DNA from 2 places in the Pseudoalteromonas ulvae UL12 genome. Region 2 is predicted to be linked to the other one. Evidence: predicted binding sites of a transcription regulator. Region 2 holds the regulator's gene; the other holds the start of a gene.

Region 1 (9,380 bases), on a different contig from region 2:
CGCGTAGTCCATCCCAATCTAGCTTGAGTGGTTCAGCGCACACAGCATCGAGATCTTTTTTGTATGTATCAATTGGCATGATCCCTTGAGAGTAAGTCGTCTCATGGAATTTAGGACACGCGCCTTTTTCTTTAGCTAACTCATTCGAAGCTTTCATTAAATAATACTGAATCGCTTCAAAGGTTTGATGCGTTAACGCATTCGCGCTGCCATCTGAGTATTTCTTACCATTTTTCGCTAAATAATACGCGTAGTTAATAACACCTATGCCTAAAGTACGGCGATTCATGGTTGCATTTCTAGCTGCAGGCACAGGGTAATCTTGGTAATCAAGTAGGTTATCTAAAGCACGTACTGCTAACTCCGCTAACTCTTCGAGTTCTGATAAGTCTTCGATTGCGCCTAGATTAAAAGCAGAGAGTGTACATAATGCGATTTCACCTTCTTCATCCATGACATGCTGAAGCGGCTTAGTTGGTAAAGCTATCTCAAGGCATAGATTTGATTGGCGAATAGGGGCGACTTTTGAGTCAAACGGACTATGTGTATTACAGTGATCAACGTTTTGAAGGTATATACGACCCGTGCTGGCACGTTCTTGAGCGAACATAGAAAACAATTCAATCGCTTTAATGCGTTTTTTACGAATGCTCTCATCTTGCTCGTATTGAACATAAAGACGATCAAACTCTGCTTGATCTTCAAAAAATGCATCATAAAGACCTGGTACGTCCGATGGGCTGAATAAAGTAATATATTCGTCTTTGATTAAACGGCTGTACATCAATTTGTTGAACTGCACACCATAATCTAAGTGGCGAACACGATTATCATCCACACCACGGTTGTTTTTAAGCACTAAAAGGTTTTCAACTTCTAGATGCCAAAGCGGGTAGAAAAGGGTGGCTGCACCACCTCGCACGCCACCTTGTGAGCAACTTTTGACCGCTGTTTGAAAATGCTTATAAAAAGGAATACAGCCTGTGTGATAAGCTTCACCATTACGTATAGGGCTACCAAGTGCACGGATCCGACCTGCATTGATACCAATACCAGCACGTTGACTGACGTATTTTACAATTGCAGAAGACGTTGCATTGATTGAATCTAAGCTATCACCGCATTCAATTAATACACATGAGCTAAATTGACGTGTCGGTGTACGAACGCCAGCCATAATTGGTGTTGGTAATGAGATTTTGAACGTTGAAACAGCATCATAAAAACGTTTGATATAATCCAAACGATTTGATTTTGGATACTTCGCAAACAAACTGGCCGCAACTAAGATATATAAGAACTGTGCACTTTCATATATTTCGCCCGTCACGCGGTTTTGAACTAAATATTTACCTTCAAGTTGCTTCACAGCGGCATAACTAAAGGTTAAATCGCGATCATGATCTAAGACGTTTTCAAGTTCTTCGAATTCTGACTCAGTATAATCAGCAAGCAAATGCGCATCATACCGTTTGTCTTCAACCATTTTAACTACATGAGAGTACAGCTTAGGAGGCTCAAATTGACCATAGGCTTTCTTGCGAAGGTGAAAAATGGCTAAACGAGCGGCTAAAAACTGATAATCAGGAGTTTCTTTCGAAATTTGATCTGCAGCTGCTTTAATGATTGTTTCATGAATGTCTTCAGTACGGATACCGTCATAAAACTGGATATGAGATTTTAATTCAACTTGTGAGACCGAGACGTTATTAAGTCCTTCTGCGGCCCATGTAATGACACGATGGATTTTATCAAGATCGAGGGATTCCTTTCTTCCATCACGTTTGCTCACAGATAGCTGTTGGTTCATATATATGCCTGCATTTCCTAGGGTGTTAGCGAAATTTATTGTTTTAGTTTTAGGCGGTAGGCCTGTGTACTTATTAAGCGCATAAAGTTGTTTAGCTTTTAAACACTATATATGGGTGCAACTCAATGTAGGATCACAAGATAGAGTGGTATGATTTTATTTGCAAGGGACAGATCTCAGCAAGATTGTGGATAAGTTGGCGATAAAATTAAAAGGTTAGTTGACACTAACCTTTTGCCTTTTGATTCATTAGAAATAATTAAAAATCAACAAATGATCGTTAATTTATAAATATTTATTTTTTTTTATTTAGTTGATCATTTTTGATGCTGTGCCATGTTTTCGAATCAATACTTTGCATCCTCAAAAACTATATATAGTGATGGAAATATCAAAAAAACACTATATATGGTTGATTAGTTGTTGAGCATCGGTGAATACTAAATCAGCGTTCCATGTCGATAAATCGAGATTTTTTGGGATATATCCCCAAGAGGCTATGGCTGTTTTCATACCCGCATTTTGACCCGCTTCGATATCACGTTGCGCATCACCAAGGTATAGACACTTATCCGCTATGATGCCTATTTGTTCGCAAGCTAATAAAATGGGTTCAGCTGAAGGTTTAGCAACCGTAAGGGTATCGCCACACACCACAGATACAGATTCTTTAAGGAGCGCAAAGTGTGTTAATAAAGGCAAGGTGAGGTAAGTCGGTTTATTTGTGACGATGCCCCATGGAATGCCTTGTTCATTTAACGTTTGCAATAATCGTTCAATACTTGGGTAATAACGGGTATAGACCGCTATATTGTTTTGGTAATAATCAAGAAATTCAGTTTTCAGATTGGCTTGAGGTAACGTGTCCCAATGTTCACCAAAGCCGGCTTTGAGTAAAGCGACACTACCGTTAGAGGCGTGCTGTTTATATTCATCTGCTGTCAAAGGCTTGAATTGGTATTTTGCTAATACGTGATTCAGCGCAGCCCCTAAATCATCGGCAGTATCTAGCAAGGTACCGTCTAAATCGAATAAGATGGATGAAATGGCCATTACAGCTTCTCGAAGTGAAGGATATAATTGACGCTTACATCTGATCCCAGCATATATTGGCCAGATAATGGATTATAACTGAGGCCATTGCTAGCTCTGACTTTTAAGCCGTACGCTTCAGCCCAAGCAATAAGCTGTGCAGGTCTGATAAATTTATCGTGATCGTGAGTTCCATCAGGCACCATTTTTAAAATCTTCTCTGCACCTAATATCGCAAACAAGTAAGACTTTATGGTTTTATTTAGAGTAGAAAAAAACACATGGCCGCCAGGTTTGACCAAATTGGCTACAGAAGCAATCACAGATTCAGGCTCAGGAACGTGTTCTAGCATTTCCATACAGGTGACGACATCAAAGCGAGCAGGGTGTTGTGCGGCAAATTCTTCAGCCGTCGTTTGCTGATAATCGAGCTTTACTCCGGCTTCGATAGCGTGAAGTTTGGCGACATTTAATGGCTCTAAACCCATATCGATGCCTGTTACCTTCGCGCCCATTCTTGCCATACTTTCACTTAAAATTCCACCACCACAACCGACATCTAACGTTGTTAAATCAAATAAACCATTCGTTTTGTCCATGATAAAGTCAAGTCTAAGCGGGTTGATATCGTGCAAAGGTTTAAAATCACCATTGAGATCCCACCAATGTTGTGCAACAGCTTCAAACTTGGCAATTTCGCTTAAATCTACATTTTGATGTTCGGTCATAAAAAGGTTCCTCGTTAATCTGAGCGCATTATATAAGGTGAAAAGACAAAAACACACCTGTTTACGCCCTGTAAAATTTATATTTATGTGGTAGCATGGTACCGACAACAATAATGATTAACAATTTTTAGTCGACTGAAGGAAGTGAAATCAACATGACTGATCACGCCAATGAAATCCTTCCAGTTAATATTGAAGACGAACTCAAAAGTTCTTACCTCGATTATGCAATGAGCGTAATTGTTGGTCGAGCCTTACCTGATGTTCGTGATGGCTTAAAGCCTGTTCATCGCCGCGTACTGTTTGCGATGAATGAACTCAAGAATGATTGGAACAAACCTTATAAAAAATCTGCCCGTGTCGTCGGTGATGTAATCGGTAAATACCACCCTCATGGTGATTCTGCTGTTTATGATACCATCGTTCGTATGGCTCAGCCGTTCTCGCTTCGTTATATGCTAGTAGATGGCCAAGGTAACTTTGGTTCTGTCGATGGCGACTCCGCTGCTGCAATGCGTTATACCGAAATTCGAATGGCTCGCGTATCTCATGAGTTGTTAGCCGACCTTGAAAAAGAAACGGTAGATTATGTAGACAACTACGACGGAACTGAAAAAATCCCAGCAGTTTTACCAACAAAAATTCCTAATCTATTAGTGAATGGCTCCTCTGGTATTGCTGTTGGTATGGCGACCAATATCCCACCGCATAACTTGAATGAAGTGATTAATGGCTGTTTAGCGCTTATCAATAACCCAGAGATTACGATTGATGAGTTACTTGAGTATATTCCAGGCCCAGACTTTCCAACTGCAGCGATTATTAGTGGTAAAAAAGGCATTGAACAAGCCTATAAAACAGGTCGTGGTAAAGTTTATATTCGTGCCAATGCTGAAGTTCAGACCGATGAGAAAGGGAAAGAAACCATCATCGTTGATGAACTCCCTTATCAAGTTAATAAAGCGCGATTAATTGAAAAAATTGCTGAGCTGGTAAAAGACAAAAAAATCGAAGGGATCAGTGCACTACGTGACGAATCTGATAAAGATGGGATGCGTATTGTCGTTGAAATTAAACGTGGTGAAGTCGGCGAAGTCGTTTTAAATAACCTTTATGCGCAAACGTCAATGCAAACCGTGTTTGGTATTAATATGGTTGCGTTGGATAATGGCCAACCCAAACTTTTAAACCTGAAAGAAATGCTACATGCGTTTGTGGTTCACCGCCGCGAAGTGGTGACACGCAGAACCGTATTTGATTTACGTAAAGCACGTGATCGCGCGCATATTCTTGAAGGGCTAGCAATTGCACTGGCAAATATAGACCCAATTATCGAATTGATCCGTCGCTCGCCAACGCCAGCTGAAGCCAAAGAAGCGTTAATTTCTCGAGCGTGGGAAATGGGTAACGTGCAGGCAATGCTTGAGCGTACCGGTGAAGAAAATGTCGCTCGTCCAGAGTGGCTTGATGCTGAACTGGGTATTCGAGATGGCCAATATTATTTATCAGCGCAACAAGCTCAAGCTATTTTAGAGCTTCGTCTACACCGCTTAACAGGTTTAGAGCACGAGAAAATCTTAGGTGAATACCAAGAGCTACTCGAACTTATTGCTGAACTACTTCATATTTTGTCATCACCGGAGCGCTTACTCGAAGTTATCCGCGAAGAGCTTGAATTAGCCAAAGAGCAATACGGTGATGAACGACGCACGGTAATCACCGCCGCTGCACATGACATCAGCTTAGAAGACTTGATCAATGAAGAAGATGTAGTAGTGACGTTATCACACGAAGGTTATGTTAAATATCAGCCTTTAAGTGATTATGAAGCGCAACGACGTGGCGGTAAAGGCAAGTCAGCAACAAAGATGAAAGATGAAGATTTCATCGAGCGTTTACTGGTTGCTAATACACACGATACTATTTTATGTTTCTCGACGTCGGGACGTTTGTACTGGCTGAAAGTATATCAGTTACCGCTGGCCAGTCGTGCTGCACGTGGTAAGCCAATCATTAACTTATTGCCTCTTGAAGCAGATGAACGTATTACGGCTATCTTGCCTGTACGTGAATATGAAGAAAACAAATACATCTTTATGGCGACAGCGTTTGGTACGGTTAAGAAAACACCACTCACAGCCTATAGTCGCCAACGTTCAAGTGGTATTATTGCCGTTAACTTAAACGAAGGTGATAGCTTAATTGGTGTAGATATCACTGATGGCAGTAATGAAATTATGCTGTTCTCAGACGCTGGTAAAGTGGTTCGCTTTAAAGAGTCTGAAGAAAGCCCTGTACTTGATGAAAATGGTAACCCTGTTCTTGATGAAAATGGTCAACCAGAAATTAAGTTCAAAGGTGTGCGCCCTATGGGTCGCACAGCAACGGGTGTTCGCGGGATAAAACTTGCTGATGGTCAACGTGTCGTATCGTTGATTGTACCAAAATCTGATGGCTCTATCTTAACGGTCACAGAAAATGGTTATGGTAAACGGACACTATTAGAAGATTACCCATCTAAATCGCGTGCAACACAAGGTGTTGTATCGATTAAAGTCAGTGAACGTAATGGTAAAGTAGTCGGTGCCGTACAAGTTAACGAAAACGACGAAATCATGCTGATTTCAAATCGTGGTACGTTAGTACGAACTCGTGTTCAGGAAGTCTCTACAGTCGGTCGAAATACACAAGGTGTTATTTTGATTCGAACTATTGACGAAGAACAGGTAGTTGGTTTACAACGTATTGATGAAATAGAAGTCGCAGATATTGAAGATGTCGTTGAAGACGCGCAAGGCGAAGAAACAACGACTGAGACAACAGCAACAGACGAATAAACGTTTGTTCAGATAAAAAAGCGGCGAAAGCCGCTTTTTTCACATTTAAATCGAGTTAATATCACTCAAATTTGTATATTTCACCTTCGTTTATCTCTGAATTTTTTCTAGTAAAATCGTTTGGTTATGACAAATTTGAACCATATTAATTTTTATAAACAATGAGGGGAATGGGAATGAGTGTTTATAATTTTTGTGCGGGGCCTGCAACTTTACCGCCTGCTGTAATGCAAAAAGCACAACAAGAATTTTTAGATTGGCAAGGGATTGGGGTTTCGGTGATGGAGATAAGCCATCGCAGCGATCCTTTTTTAGCACTTGCAAAGCAAAGCGAAGAACGGCTACGTCGCCTAATGAATATCCCAGAAGAGTATGCTGTACTCTTTATGCACGGTGGTGGACGAGGGCAATTTTCGGCAGTACCTCTTAATTTACATCAAGATAATGCACCCGCAGTGTATTGTCACAGCGGCATTTGGTCGCAAGGCGCGTTTGATGAAGCGTGTAAGTTCACAAATGCAGTGTCTATTGATATTCGTAATGACAGTGAATCCGAGTTTTCGGTGATCCCTGTTGCTGAGTGGGAATTACCAGACACAGCTTCTTATATCCATTATTGTCCTAATGAGACAATTGATGGGATTGAATTATTTGATGCTCCTACACATCCTACAGCGCCGATTATTGCTGACATGTCTTCAAATATTTTGTCCCGTGAAATTAACGTGTCAGATTTTGATTTAATTTATGCGGGTGCTCAAAAAAATATTGGTCCATCTGGACTGTGTATTGTTATTGTTAAAAAAACACTTCTAGAAAGAGAAGGCTTACCCCGTCCAGGGATCCTTGATTATGCCTTAGAAGCGAAACAAGGCAGCATGTTTAATACTCCACCTACGTTCGCTTGGTATCTAGCAAATGAAGTGTTTGCATGGATAGAAGACCAAGGAGGAGTGAAAGCCGTAGAAGAGCTCAATAAAAAGAAAGCTAAGTTATTATATGATTTCATTGATAGCAGCGATTTCTATTCAAATAAAGTAGCAAGTGGCTCTCGCTCATTAATGAATGTTCCGTTTTGGCTCAACGATGAATCACTAAATTCCGTATTTTTATCAAAAGCGTCAGAATCTGGTTTGTTAGCCCTTGAAGGACACCGTTCAGTCGGTGGGATGCGTGCCAGTATTTATAATGCGATGCCCTATGAAGGCGTGGTTGCGTTAGTTGAATTTATGGCACGCTTTGCACAGGAGCACAGTTAATGGAACAGTTATTTTTAAAAGCCATTAAAGGTGTATCGGGTTGTGTTACTTTGCCAGGTTCTAAAAGTTTATCTAATCGCATTTTGCTTTTAGCGGCCTTGTGCGAAGGTGAGACTCAAGTTGATAATTTACTCGACAGTGATGACATTCGACGAATGCTTGAAGCATTAGCCGCATTAGGCGTAGATGTTAAACTTAACCCAGACAGAACCACAGCGTGGGTTCAAGGTACTGGAGGGCGATTCACTCAACCTACCGAGCCACTATTTCTTGGGAATGCCGGAACTGCATTTCGACCTTTGACGGCGGTGTTAGCGGCCAGTGCGATTAACACAGAGCTCACTGGTGAGCCTCGCATGAATGAACGCCCAATCGGTCATTTAGTTGATGCTTTAATGCACTTAGGTGCAGATATCAAATACCTTGCAGAGACTGATTACCCACCATTAAAAATTACTGGCTTACCAATTAAAGGCGGGGAAGTGGTCATCGATGGCAGTATTTCGAGCCAATTTTTAACCGCGTTATTAATGGCTGCGCCATTATTTAGCGAAGACACCCACATCAAGATTAAAGGTGAATTAGTCTCTAAACCCTATATTGATATTACCATCAACATAATGAAGCGTTTTGGGGTTGAGGTGATTAATTCTGATTACCAAAGTTTTTATGTTCAATCAGGACAAAGCTATCAGTCTCCAAAACAAATTATGGTTGAAGGAGATGCATCTTCTGCTTCTTATTTTGTTGCTGCGGCAGCCATTAATGGTGGTGAGATAGAGATCAATGGTGTTGGCACTAACAGTGTTCAAGGTGATATTGATTTTGCTAAAGTAATGGAAGCTGTTGGTGCAAAAGTAACATGGTATCCCGATAAACTAGTTGTCGAGAAAGGCTCACTAAAAGGCGTAGATATTGATGCGAATGCAATTCCTGATGCGGCGATGACATTAGCCACTGTTGCGCTGTTTGCAAAAGGCAAAACGGCCATTAGGAATATTTATAATTGGCGGGTAAAAGAAACCGATAGACTCGCTGCAATGGCGACTGAACTGCGAAAAGTAGGGGCAGAGGTAATTGAAGGGCACGATTACATTGAGATCACGCCACCCAATACAATCAAACTTGCTGAAATAGACACTTACAATGACCATCGGATTGCTATGTGTTTTTCAATGGTTGCTGTCGGTGGATACGACATAGTTATCAACGATCCTAAATGCACACATAAAACATTTCCGACCTATTTCGATACTTTAGAAACAATTAGTAATTAATTTTATTTATAAAAACATCGGAATATAAGCGATAAATTTTTGTTTATCGCTTATAATGCGCGCGACAATTTTTGTATGCATTGATGGAGGTTTAAATGCAGGCAATTGAACCGGTGATCACAGTTGATGGTCCAAGTGGCTCAGGAAAAGGGACTGTTTGTCGTTTATTAGCCGAGAAATTAGGCTGGGACGTTCTAGACAGTGGTGCAATTTATCGTGTGCTCGCCCTTGCAGCTATTCATCATAATATTACCGACAGTGACGAAAGTGCATTAGTCCCTTTAGCTGCTAATTTAGATGTTCAGTTTTTGATTGATTCAGAAAAAGGAATGAGCAGAATAGTACTCGAAGGTGAAGATGTCACCAAACGTATCCGCAATGAAAAAGTCGGAGGCGTGGCGTCAAAAGTTGCAGCACTCCCAAGAGTAAGAGAAGCA
Region 2 (9,380 bases):
AACTATGCTGATAAAAATAGCTAATGCTATTTGCACCATTAAACTAGCCTGTGCCGTGGCAAATATAAATGGTAAGGCTGCTAAGGTACCAAAGGTGCCGGGCGCTTTAGGAGCAAGCCCTAAACCAAAACCTAATGCCAAAAATTGATGCGGCTTTTTTAGGTTAAATGCAATTTTTTGCTGCAAAACTATTCCTCAGCGAAATGTTGATAGCCTTGACCAACAAAAGTAAATTTTTCACCTTGATTGAGTAATTCAATCTGTCCTTCTGTGCCTTTGATTTGACCAATACATACAGCTTCAACACCATATTGACGTAAACTCAAATCAAGCATGCCTTTTTTATCTTCTGGCACAGTAAACAACAGCTCATAGTCATCACCATAGGCGAGTAAAAATGGCCAGCGCTCATCTTCTGTTAGTGACTCTGCCAACGCCTGCGATACCGGTATTTTGTCCACATTGATGGTCGCCCCCACCATAGACATCGATAAAATATGCTTTAAATCAGCAAGTAAACCATCAGAGATATCAATACACGAGGACGCCAGGTTACGTAACACCTGACCTGCAGCTACCCGTGGATTTGGATATTCAAAACGTTGTTTGAGTTTAGCAAGGTTTTCAGGGCGCACATCAAAACGCCCTTTGTGCGCTTCAATTGCAAGACCTGCATCACCTAACGGTCCAGAGAGATAGATCCAGTCACCATTTTTAGCGCCAGAACGCGTTAACGCTTTATCTTTTGGCACGGTTCCTTTAGCACAAATACTGATTGTAAGAGGGCCTTGAGTCGTATCGCCACCGATAATTTGTACATTAAAGTACTCTGCGATTTCATGCATACCAGCGGTAAACTCTTCCAGCCAATCGATATCGGCATGGGGCAAAGTTAATGCCAAAGAAATCCAAGCAGGTTCTGCGCCCATGGCAGCCAGATCACTTAAATTAACGGCAAGCGCTCGATGACCAAGTGCTCTTGGCGACATATCTTTAAAAAAGTGAACACCTTCAACAAGCGTATCTGTAGTGACGACTAATTGACAGTTTTCAGGTACATTCATCACTGCCGCATCATCACCAATTCCTAACTTTACATCTTTGCGAGTGATGCCTCGGCCTTTGAAATATCGGCTTATTAATTCAAATTCACGCATACACAAAAAAGCCGGGCTAAGCCGGCTCCCTCTAATTAATTAAGCTCTAAGCTCTTTTACTGCTTTATCTAAGACACCATTAACAAACTTATGGCTATCTTCAGCACCAAACATCTTAGCTAACTCAATTCCCTCATTAATAGCAACTTTATAAGGAACATCTTCGCGGAATTTCAACTCATACGCTGATAAGCGCAAAATAGCTTTTTCCACAAAATCGATATCTTCATAAGGACGAGCTAAATGAGGAGCTAGAATTTCGTCTAGCACTTTATGCTGTACAGCGACACCACATGCTAAATCTTTAAAATACTCAACATCGACTTTAGTGATGTCATTTTCAAGTAGCATCTGCTGTTCAATATTTGAAATATTGTTACCACTTACTTGCCATGAATAAATAGCTTGAAGTGCTAAAATACGGGCTTTACGCCTTGCTGCAGGTTTCACATCAAATCCTTAAATTTGGTCAAGAACATTTACCATTTCAAGTGCACCAAGGGCTGCTTCACCGCCTTTGTTACCCATTTTGGTGCCTGCTCGTTCAATTGCTTGTTCAATACTTTCAGTGGTTAATACACCAAAAGCGACTGGGATATCATACTCAAGTGATACTTGAGCTAACCCTTTGTTTGATTCACCAGCAACAAGGTCAAAGTGCGGCGTACCACCACGAATTACCACGCCAAGCGCAATAATCGCATCATATTCTTTTTTAGCTGCAACACGCTTTGCAACTAAGGGTAATTCTACTGCACCGGGTACATAGACAACGGTGATATCGTCATCATTTACACCACCAGTACGTTTTAACGTATCTACAGCGCCTTCTAGTAAGCTACTACCAATAAAGCTATTAAAACGAGAGATGACAATGGCAAATTTTTTGCCAGTTGCATTCATGTTACCTTCAATAATTTTCATCCGAAGCCCTTAAACTGGTTTTAATCTGATGCACAAAAATCGGCGCGCATCATAACATAGAAAGCTCAACTTTATTAGCGTTAATAATGAGCTCTCTTTTTTAGTAAATTATGGTTCGACGTATTCCACCACTTCTAAGCCAAACCCTGAAATTGCATGGTATTTTTTCGGTAAACTCATTAAACGCATTTTATGAATACCTAAATCCGCCAAAATCTGAGAACCGACACCCACAGTGCGTGATGTCCCTTGGAATTTACGTAACTGAGTGGATTCGCCTTTATCTTGTGCTTCAAATGCTTTCACAATTGATTCAAGCTCTTCTGACGTTTCTTGCTTACCTAAAATAACCACTACGCCATTTTCTTGAGCAACACGTTGCATTGCATGACTGAGTGTCCAGCTGCGATCTGCAACACGATCAGAAAGTAAAATATCGTTAAAAGTACTTTGTAAGTGAACCCTTACTAAAGTTGCTTCATCTGAATTCACACTGCCTTTAACTAATGCATAATGAAGCTGACCATCAATGGTATCTTTATAAGTAACTAAATCAAAATCACCATGCTCTGTGGGGAGTTTGCAGGTTGCAACTCGCTCAATGGTCGCTTCATTCAAATTACGGTATTCAATTAAATCAGCGATAGTACCAATTTTAATACCGTGCTCTTTGGCGACAATTTCTAAATCAGGGCGTCGTGCCATGGTGCCATCAGGGTTTAAAATCTCTACAATCACAGACGATGGTTCACAACCTGCTAAACGCGCTAAATCACAACCCGCCTCAGTGTGCCCAGCACGGGTCAAAACGCCCCCCGGCTGCGCCATAATTGGAAAAATATGACCCGGCTGAACGATATCTGCAGGGACTGCACCTTTGGCAACAGCAGCTTGAACAGTTCGCGCACGATCGGCAGCTGATATTCCGGTTGTGACCCCTTTTGCAGCTTCAATAGACATGGTGAAGTTAGTCGAGAACTGTGCACCGTTGTTACGTACCATTAAAGGTAAATCAAGCTGCTGACAACGTTCTTGTGTCAACGTCAAACAAATTAATCCACGTCCATATGTCGCCATAAAATTGATTGCTTCGGCACTGATGTGCTCGGCAGCCATAATTAAATCGCCTTCATTTTCTCGATCTTCATCATCCATCAAGATAACCATTTTACCGGCACGGATATCATCAATAATTTCTGCTGCGCTGTTGAGTTTCATTGCATACTCGCTTTTGCTGTTGTCATCTAAATAGCAGGCTATTTAAGGTTAAAATATGTTTAAGACTTTATAAAACCCGCTTGAGCTAATAAGTCCATTGAGACATTACTGGTTTGTGTTTGCTCATTCGCACCCGAACTGAGCAGGCGTTCCATATAACGAGCAAGTTGATCCACTTCTAAATTCACCTGACTGCCAACTCTAAAGTCAACAATAGTCGTTTGTTGCGCTGTATGTGGCACAATCGTTAGCTTAAAGCGATCTTGTTCAATCCCATTGACTGTTAAACTAATCCCATCAATACACACCGAACCTTTGTACGGAATGTATTTTAATAATCCATGAGGGGCACTTAGCCAATAATCGGTGGCACGGGCATTTTGTTCAATCGCGACAACCGTTGCAATGCCATCAATGTGCCCCGATACTAAATGTCCTCCTAAACGAGATGTAGGAGTCAGGGCTTTTTCTAAATTCACTTTCTGACCTACTTTGTACTCAGCAAACCCAGTTAAACTTAAAGTCTCATGAGAAACATCAGCAACAAAACCATCACTTTTAAGTTTTACGACTGTTAAGCACACCCCATTTGTGGCGATGCTATCACCGAGTTTAACGTCGCTTAAATCAAGCTCAGTACTGGTCACAGTCACACTGAGATCACCTCCCACTTTTTGTAAAGTGGTTAACTGGCCTACGGCCTCAATAATTCCTGTAAACATTTAGTTCTTTCATACTCTTTTTGGAGACGCAATAATTTTAAGATCTGAGTCTATAAGGCTCACTTCATCAATGGCCAAATCATAAACCTGATCCATAGATTCTAACACGGGAAGCTGTAAAAGGCTTTGTCCACTGGCACCTATTAATTTTGGTGCAAGATAAAAAATAAACTCATCAACCAAGGCTAATTCGGCAAATTTACCAGCCAAAGTATGGCCTGCTTCTAACCAAAGCTGATTCACCCCTAATTTCCCAAGTTGCTGACACGCATCCGTCAAGTCAACAAATCCATTTAACTCTTTGACAACCAGATGCTGAACGTAATGCGGCCAATGATGGTTATTTTCAAGCTCTGTGGTCAGAATGATAATTGGACTGTTGATTTGAAAAAAAGCCAAATCAGGCGTTAAGCGGTGTTTTGAGTCAACCACAACGCGGATTGGTTGTCGTAACTGCTCAGCAGGGAAAGGCGGTTCGAGCAACTCAGCATAGCGCACATTCATCTTTGCATTATCAACGAGTATCGTGTCGGCACCGGTTAGAATCGCACAACTTTTTGCTCGATAGTCTTGCACCTGCGCCCGAGCTTGCGGTCCGGTAATCCACTTGCTGGCACCATTTTTTAATGCCGTTTTACCATCTAAACTAGCGGCTAATTTGCACTGAATAAAAGGCATGCCTGTACGCATTCGTTTTAAAAAACCACGGTTCAGCGCTTCTGCTTGCGTTTGCATCAAACCAAACGCCGTTTCTATGCCCGCTTGATTTAAAATAGCGAGCCCTTTACCGCTGACTGCAGGGTTAGGGTCGACCATCGCTGCAATGACTTTGGACACACCCGCCTCGACTAATGCAACAGCGCACGGACCTGTGCGCCCCGTATGGGAGCAAGGCTCTAAAGTCACATACGCAACCGCCCCTTGAGCTTTATCTTGTGCTTCGGCAAGGGCATTGACTTCGGCATGGCCTTCGCCTGCTTTTTTATGGTACCCCTGGCCGACAATTTCACCATTGTTGACTAACACGCAGCCAACATTGGGGTTTGGTGTTGTGGTGTACATTCCATTGGCGGCAAGATTAATCGCCAGCGTCATATAATGATGATCTTGGGCTGTGAATTGGCTCACGTTATTCACCTAAGCGGGCGATTTCTTCGCCAAATTCTTTAATATCTTCGAAGGAACGATAAACAGATGCAAATCGGACATACGCTACTTTATCGAGCTTTTTCAGTGCTTCCATAATACATTCACCGACAATGTGGCTGGATATTTCTCGCTCACCCGTTGCCCTAAGTTGAGATTTAATTTGATGAACGACTTCTTCAACTTGCTCTGTACTAACAGGGCGTTTTTCAAGGGCGCGATGTAAGCCATTAAGCAACTTATCTTCGTTAAAAGGTTCGCGGCTGCCATCTTGCTTAATAACACGAGGCATCACCAATTCAGCCCCTTCAAATGTAGTAAATCGCTCATGACAATCAATGCACTCACGACGTCGACGCACCTGATGGCCACCACCCACCAATCGCGAGTCGATGACTTTCGTATCTTTTGCAGAACAAAATGGACAATACATTCTGAATTCCCGTTCAAATAAGCAGATTGAAACACAAGACCTAAACCGAAGTGCTTTCATGGCGTTGACATAAAAAAAGCCGCTTTAAAAAGCGGCCTTATCATAGCAAAAAATAGTTAGCTTGTGAGCTAAATTAATTTTGCAAGAAACAATTATGCGTAAACAGGTAACTTCTTACAAATTGCTTGTACTTTTTCTTTCACTTGTGCCTGAACTGACGCATCTTCAATGTTGTCAAGAACATCACAAATCCAGCCAGCTAGCTCTTTTGATTCTGCTTCTTTAAAACCACGACGAGTAATAGCAGGTGAACCAATACGCAAACCAGATGTTACAAATGGCGAACGTGGATCATTTGGCACTGAATTTTTGTTAACAGTAATGTTTGCATTACCTAACGCTGCATCTGCATCTTTACCTGTGATGTCTTTATCGATCAAATCAAGCAAAAATAGGTGGTTATCTGTTTTGCCTGATACCACTTTGTAACCACGCTCTTGCAACACTTCAACCATAGCTTGTGCATTTTTAACAACTTGAGCTTGATACGTTTTAAACTCTGGTTGTAACGCTTCTTTAAATGCGACGGCTTTAGCTGCAATAATGTGACATAAAGGACCACCTTGGCCACCAGGGAACACTGCACTATTTAATTTTTTATAAATCTCTTGATCACCACACGCAGAGATAATCAAACCACCACGAGGGCCGGCTAACGTTTTATGAGTTGTTGTTGAAACAACATGTGCGTGTGGCACTGGGCTTGGGTATACACCCGCAGCAATCAGACCTGCAACGTGAGCCATATCAACAAACAAATATGCATCGACTTTATCAGCGATTTCGCGGAATTTAGCCCAATCAACGATCCCTGAATACGCAGAAAAACCAGCAATAATCATTTTTGGTTTGTGCTCAAGCGCTAACGCTTCAACTTGTGCGTAATCGATTTCGCCTGTTTCTTCATTTAAACCATACTGAATCGCATTGTATGTTTTACCTGAAAAGTTAACATGAGAACCATGAGTTAAGTGACCGCCATGGGCTAAGCTCATACCCAATACGGTATCGTGTGGCTGTAACAATGCTTGGAATACTGCAGCATTTGCTTGAGAACCAGCATGCGGCTGAACGTTTGCGTAATCAGTACCAAATAACTCATTTGCGCGATCAATCGCTAACTGCTCAACAACGTCAACATGCTCACAACCACCATAGTAACGCTTACCAGGGTAACCTTCTGCATATTTGTTAGTAAGTTGAGAGCCTTGAGCCTCTAAAACGCGTGGGCTACAGTAGTTTTCTGAAGCGATCAGTTCAATATGCTCTTCTTGGCGAGCAGTTTCTTTATTAATAGCTTCAAATAACTCTGGATCAAAATCTGCGATGTTCATGCTGCGTTCTAACATGGGTTCTCCTAGTTGCAACGTAATAAAGGATCAAAGAAGGCGATATTGTACGCGCAAATAGCGTATTTGCCTACATTGACAAGGTGAGCATATTTAAACAGCAATTGAAATTTTTTCACAGTGCTTTAATAATGATATTTTTTAATCATTTACATAAATAATAAATATACACTTACAATAAACCATAAATAAATTTTATCACCACCAATTTTTTCCAAGTGAAATAAACACACTTGTTTCACCCCCCTTTGCAAACCCAACACCCAACGCAATTGGCCCTGCGCCGGTATCTGTTCCTAAGTAAACACTCCCGGACAGCAACAAGTCATCTAAATCAATTTGCTCAGCAAGCGACCAGACATTGCCAGCCTCAACACTTAATCCCGAATACAAGGGGTAATTGCTGAGATTCAATATATCGCGCCCTACATCATATTGATAAATGACAGCAGCAAAGGCTTTATGCGCACCAATCAGCGTATTTTTACCGTAGCCTGACAAATTTAAAAAACCACCTAACTCAGTCACATTGGCTGTAAACTCGCCCCTTTTATCTATTGTTGAAAAAGACGCTGCGCCGACCAGTGCATGATTATTAAGGGTCATAGCGCCTCGCCAATCAACTGTTAATTGTAATGAATCGGCGTCTTCGATAGGAGCAAAGTAATCATCATATTCTTCTTGGCGTTGGTGCACAGTGAATGCAAATTTATTGCCATCAGTTGGAAAATTAATGCTATTTAAATCATCGAAATTAAGCGAGAGGTAATACCCTTGCTGATTATAATCAGACACCTGCTTCGCCCAATCTTGGTTACGTAGTTCCCCTGACTCAGCAGCAAAACCAACTTCAACAACCCAGTCATTATTGAAATAGTACCCTGCCGCTACCTGCCCCAACAGGGACGTTTTTTGTAAATCAACATAAATACTTTCTGAGTTTTTCAACCGCCGCTCTTCTTTTAAATATCCAATTGAAGCAATACCATAAAAATCTTCAGTGCTATTCAATGGCTGATAAAACTCAGATTTAAGTGCCTTTTCGTAGCCTAGTGAAAGCTGATTTCGCCACTGAGCACCTAACTGGTTAAGGCCACTTTTTGTGTAAGCAATATCTAACGAGAGTACGGAGTCACTTTGAAAATCATCTTGGTAACTTGCGCCCACATCAAGAAAGTTTGGACCCCACGACTTAGCTTGGGTATTAAGCAACAGTATACGCCCTGTCGGCGTTTCTTTAAACGTGGCATCAACCGTTTCAAACGCATCTAAACCATACACACGATCAATGGCGTCTTGGACATCACGCTCTGTCACTAATGCACTTTGTTTGATGGCAAATTCCCGCAAAATAAGATCATTATGCACAGACGATTGATTGTTTAGTTCAATCGCCACCAACGGACGATTCATAGATGCAAACCACACTTCGCTGCGCTCAAAAGCTTGCTGTTTCAAGGTAAGGTATTGTGCTTCCTCCATACTTAACTGACTTAACTGTGACTTTTTTTCTATAGCCGCTTGCTGACCACGTTCAAGGGCTAGCGGTAAAACCGCCCAGTCAGTTGTGCTCAATGCTCCCACATCGGGTCGAATTAAAATATCTTCAGGAGTCATTTTTAGCAGCTGATGCTCTGTAGAAGCGCGGGTTAAAATCGTGGAGAGCTGCATCAGCACATCCACAGAATTTTGAATATGCTCTTTTTGAGCCAGTGAAGATCCAATATCGACAGCAATTACCACATCGGCACCCATCGCCTTAACGACATCGATAGGTAAATTATTGGCAATCCCGCCATCCACCAGCGTTTTCCCCTCTAATTCGATGGGTTGGACAACCCCCGGTACTGCGGCCGATGCCTGCATAGCATCAATAATACTGCCTGATGAAATAATCACTGCGTGACTGGTGACTAAATCAGTAGCAATGGCTCGAAATGGAATGGCTAAATCATCGAAACTATCAAATGAGCGGACTAAATTAGTTGAGCTTCTCAGTAATCGATTAACATTTTGCCCAGCAAGTAACCCTTTGGGTATTTTTAATTGCTGCTCTTCAATGCCTAATCGCAGCGGTAAGTTATAGGTATCACGATGTTGTTTGTTACGAACATTAAGTGAGTTACGCGGAATCGTATCTGAATACCCTTCATCCCAATTTGAATCAAGCATCACTTGCTCAATTTGAGCAGGGCTATAACCTAACGCATACATACCACCAACATACGCCCCAATACTGGTTCCTGCTATGTAATCAATCGGGATATTTAACTGCTCTAGCTCTTTTAATACACCGACATGGGCACTGCCTTTTGCCCCTCCGCCGCCAAGCACTAAACCGACTTTTAATCGCTCTTGAGCAGCTAGCTCA

The links. The regulator NrdR, encoded in region 2, represses ribonucleotide reductase genes. The targets are predictions, from matches to a motif close to AAACACNANATNTNGTGTTT.
Region 1: the regulator NrdR is predicted to act here: its motif matches at 1,911-1,930, upstream of nrdA (class 1a ribonucleoside-diphosphate reductase subunit alpha).

The regions. Positions count from the first base shown of each region.
Region 1 is NZ_AQHJ01000028.1:216,792-226,171, reverse strand. Features, by position in the region: gene nrdA (class 1a ribonucleoside-diphosphate reductase subunit alpha) at 1-1,810, opposite strand, end outside; gene PULV_RS11320 (HAD family hydrolase) at 2,213-2,863, opposite strand; gene ubiG (bifunctional 2-polyprenyl-6-hydroxyphenol methylase/3-demethylubiquinol 3-O-methyltransferase UbiG) at 2,863-3,570, opposite strand; gene gyrA (DNA topoisomerase (ATP-hydrolyzing) subunit A) at 3,726-6,407, shown strand; gene serC (3-phosphoserine/phosphohydroxythreonine transaminase) at 6,584-7,666, shown strand; gene aroA (3-phosphoshikimate 1-carboxyvinyltransferase) at 7,666-8,943, shown strand; gene cmk ((d)CMP kinase) at 9,039-9,380, shown strand, end outside.
Region 2 is NZ_AQHJ01000034.1:310,491-319,870, reverse strand. Features, by position in the region: gene PULV_RS18110 (phosphatidylglycerophosphatase A family protein) at 1-192, opposite strand, end outside; gene thiL (thiamine-phosphate kinase) at 189-1,157, opposite strand; gene nusB (transcription antitermination factor NusB) at 1,197-1,607, opposite strand; gene ribH (6,7-dimethyl-8-ribityllumazine synthase) at 1,617-2,081, opposite strand; gene ribBA (bifunctional 3,4-dihydroxy-2-butanone-4-phosphate synthase/GTP cyclohydrolase II) at 2,190-3,299, opposite strand; gene PULV_RS18085 (riboflavin synthase) at 3,359-4,021, opposite strand; gene ribD (bifunctional diaminohydroxyphosphoribosylaminopyrimidine deaminase/5-amino-6-(5-phosphoribosylamino)uracil reductase RibD) at 4,031-5,158, opposite strand; gene nrdR (transcriptional regulator NrdR) at 5,151-5,600, opposite strand; gene glyA (serine hydroxymethyltransferase) at 5,753-7,009, opposite strand; gene PULV_RS18065 (patatin-like phospholipase family protein) at 7,208-9,380, opposite strand, start outside.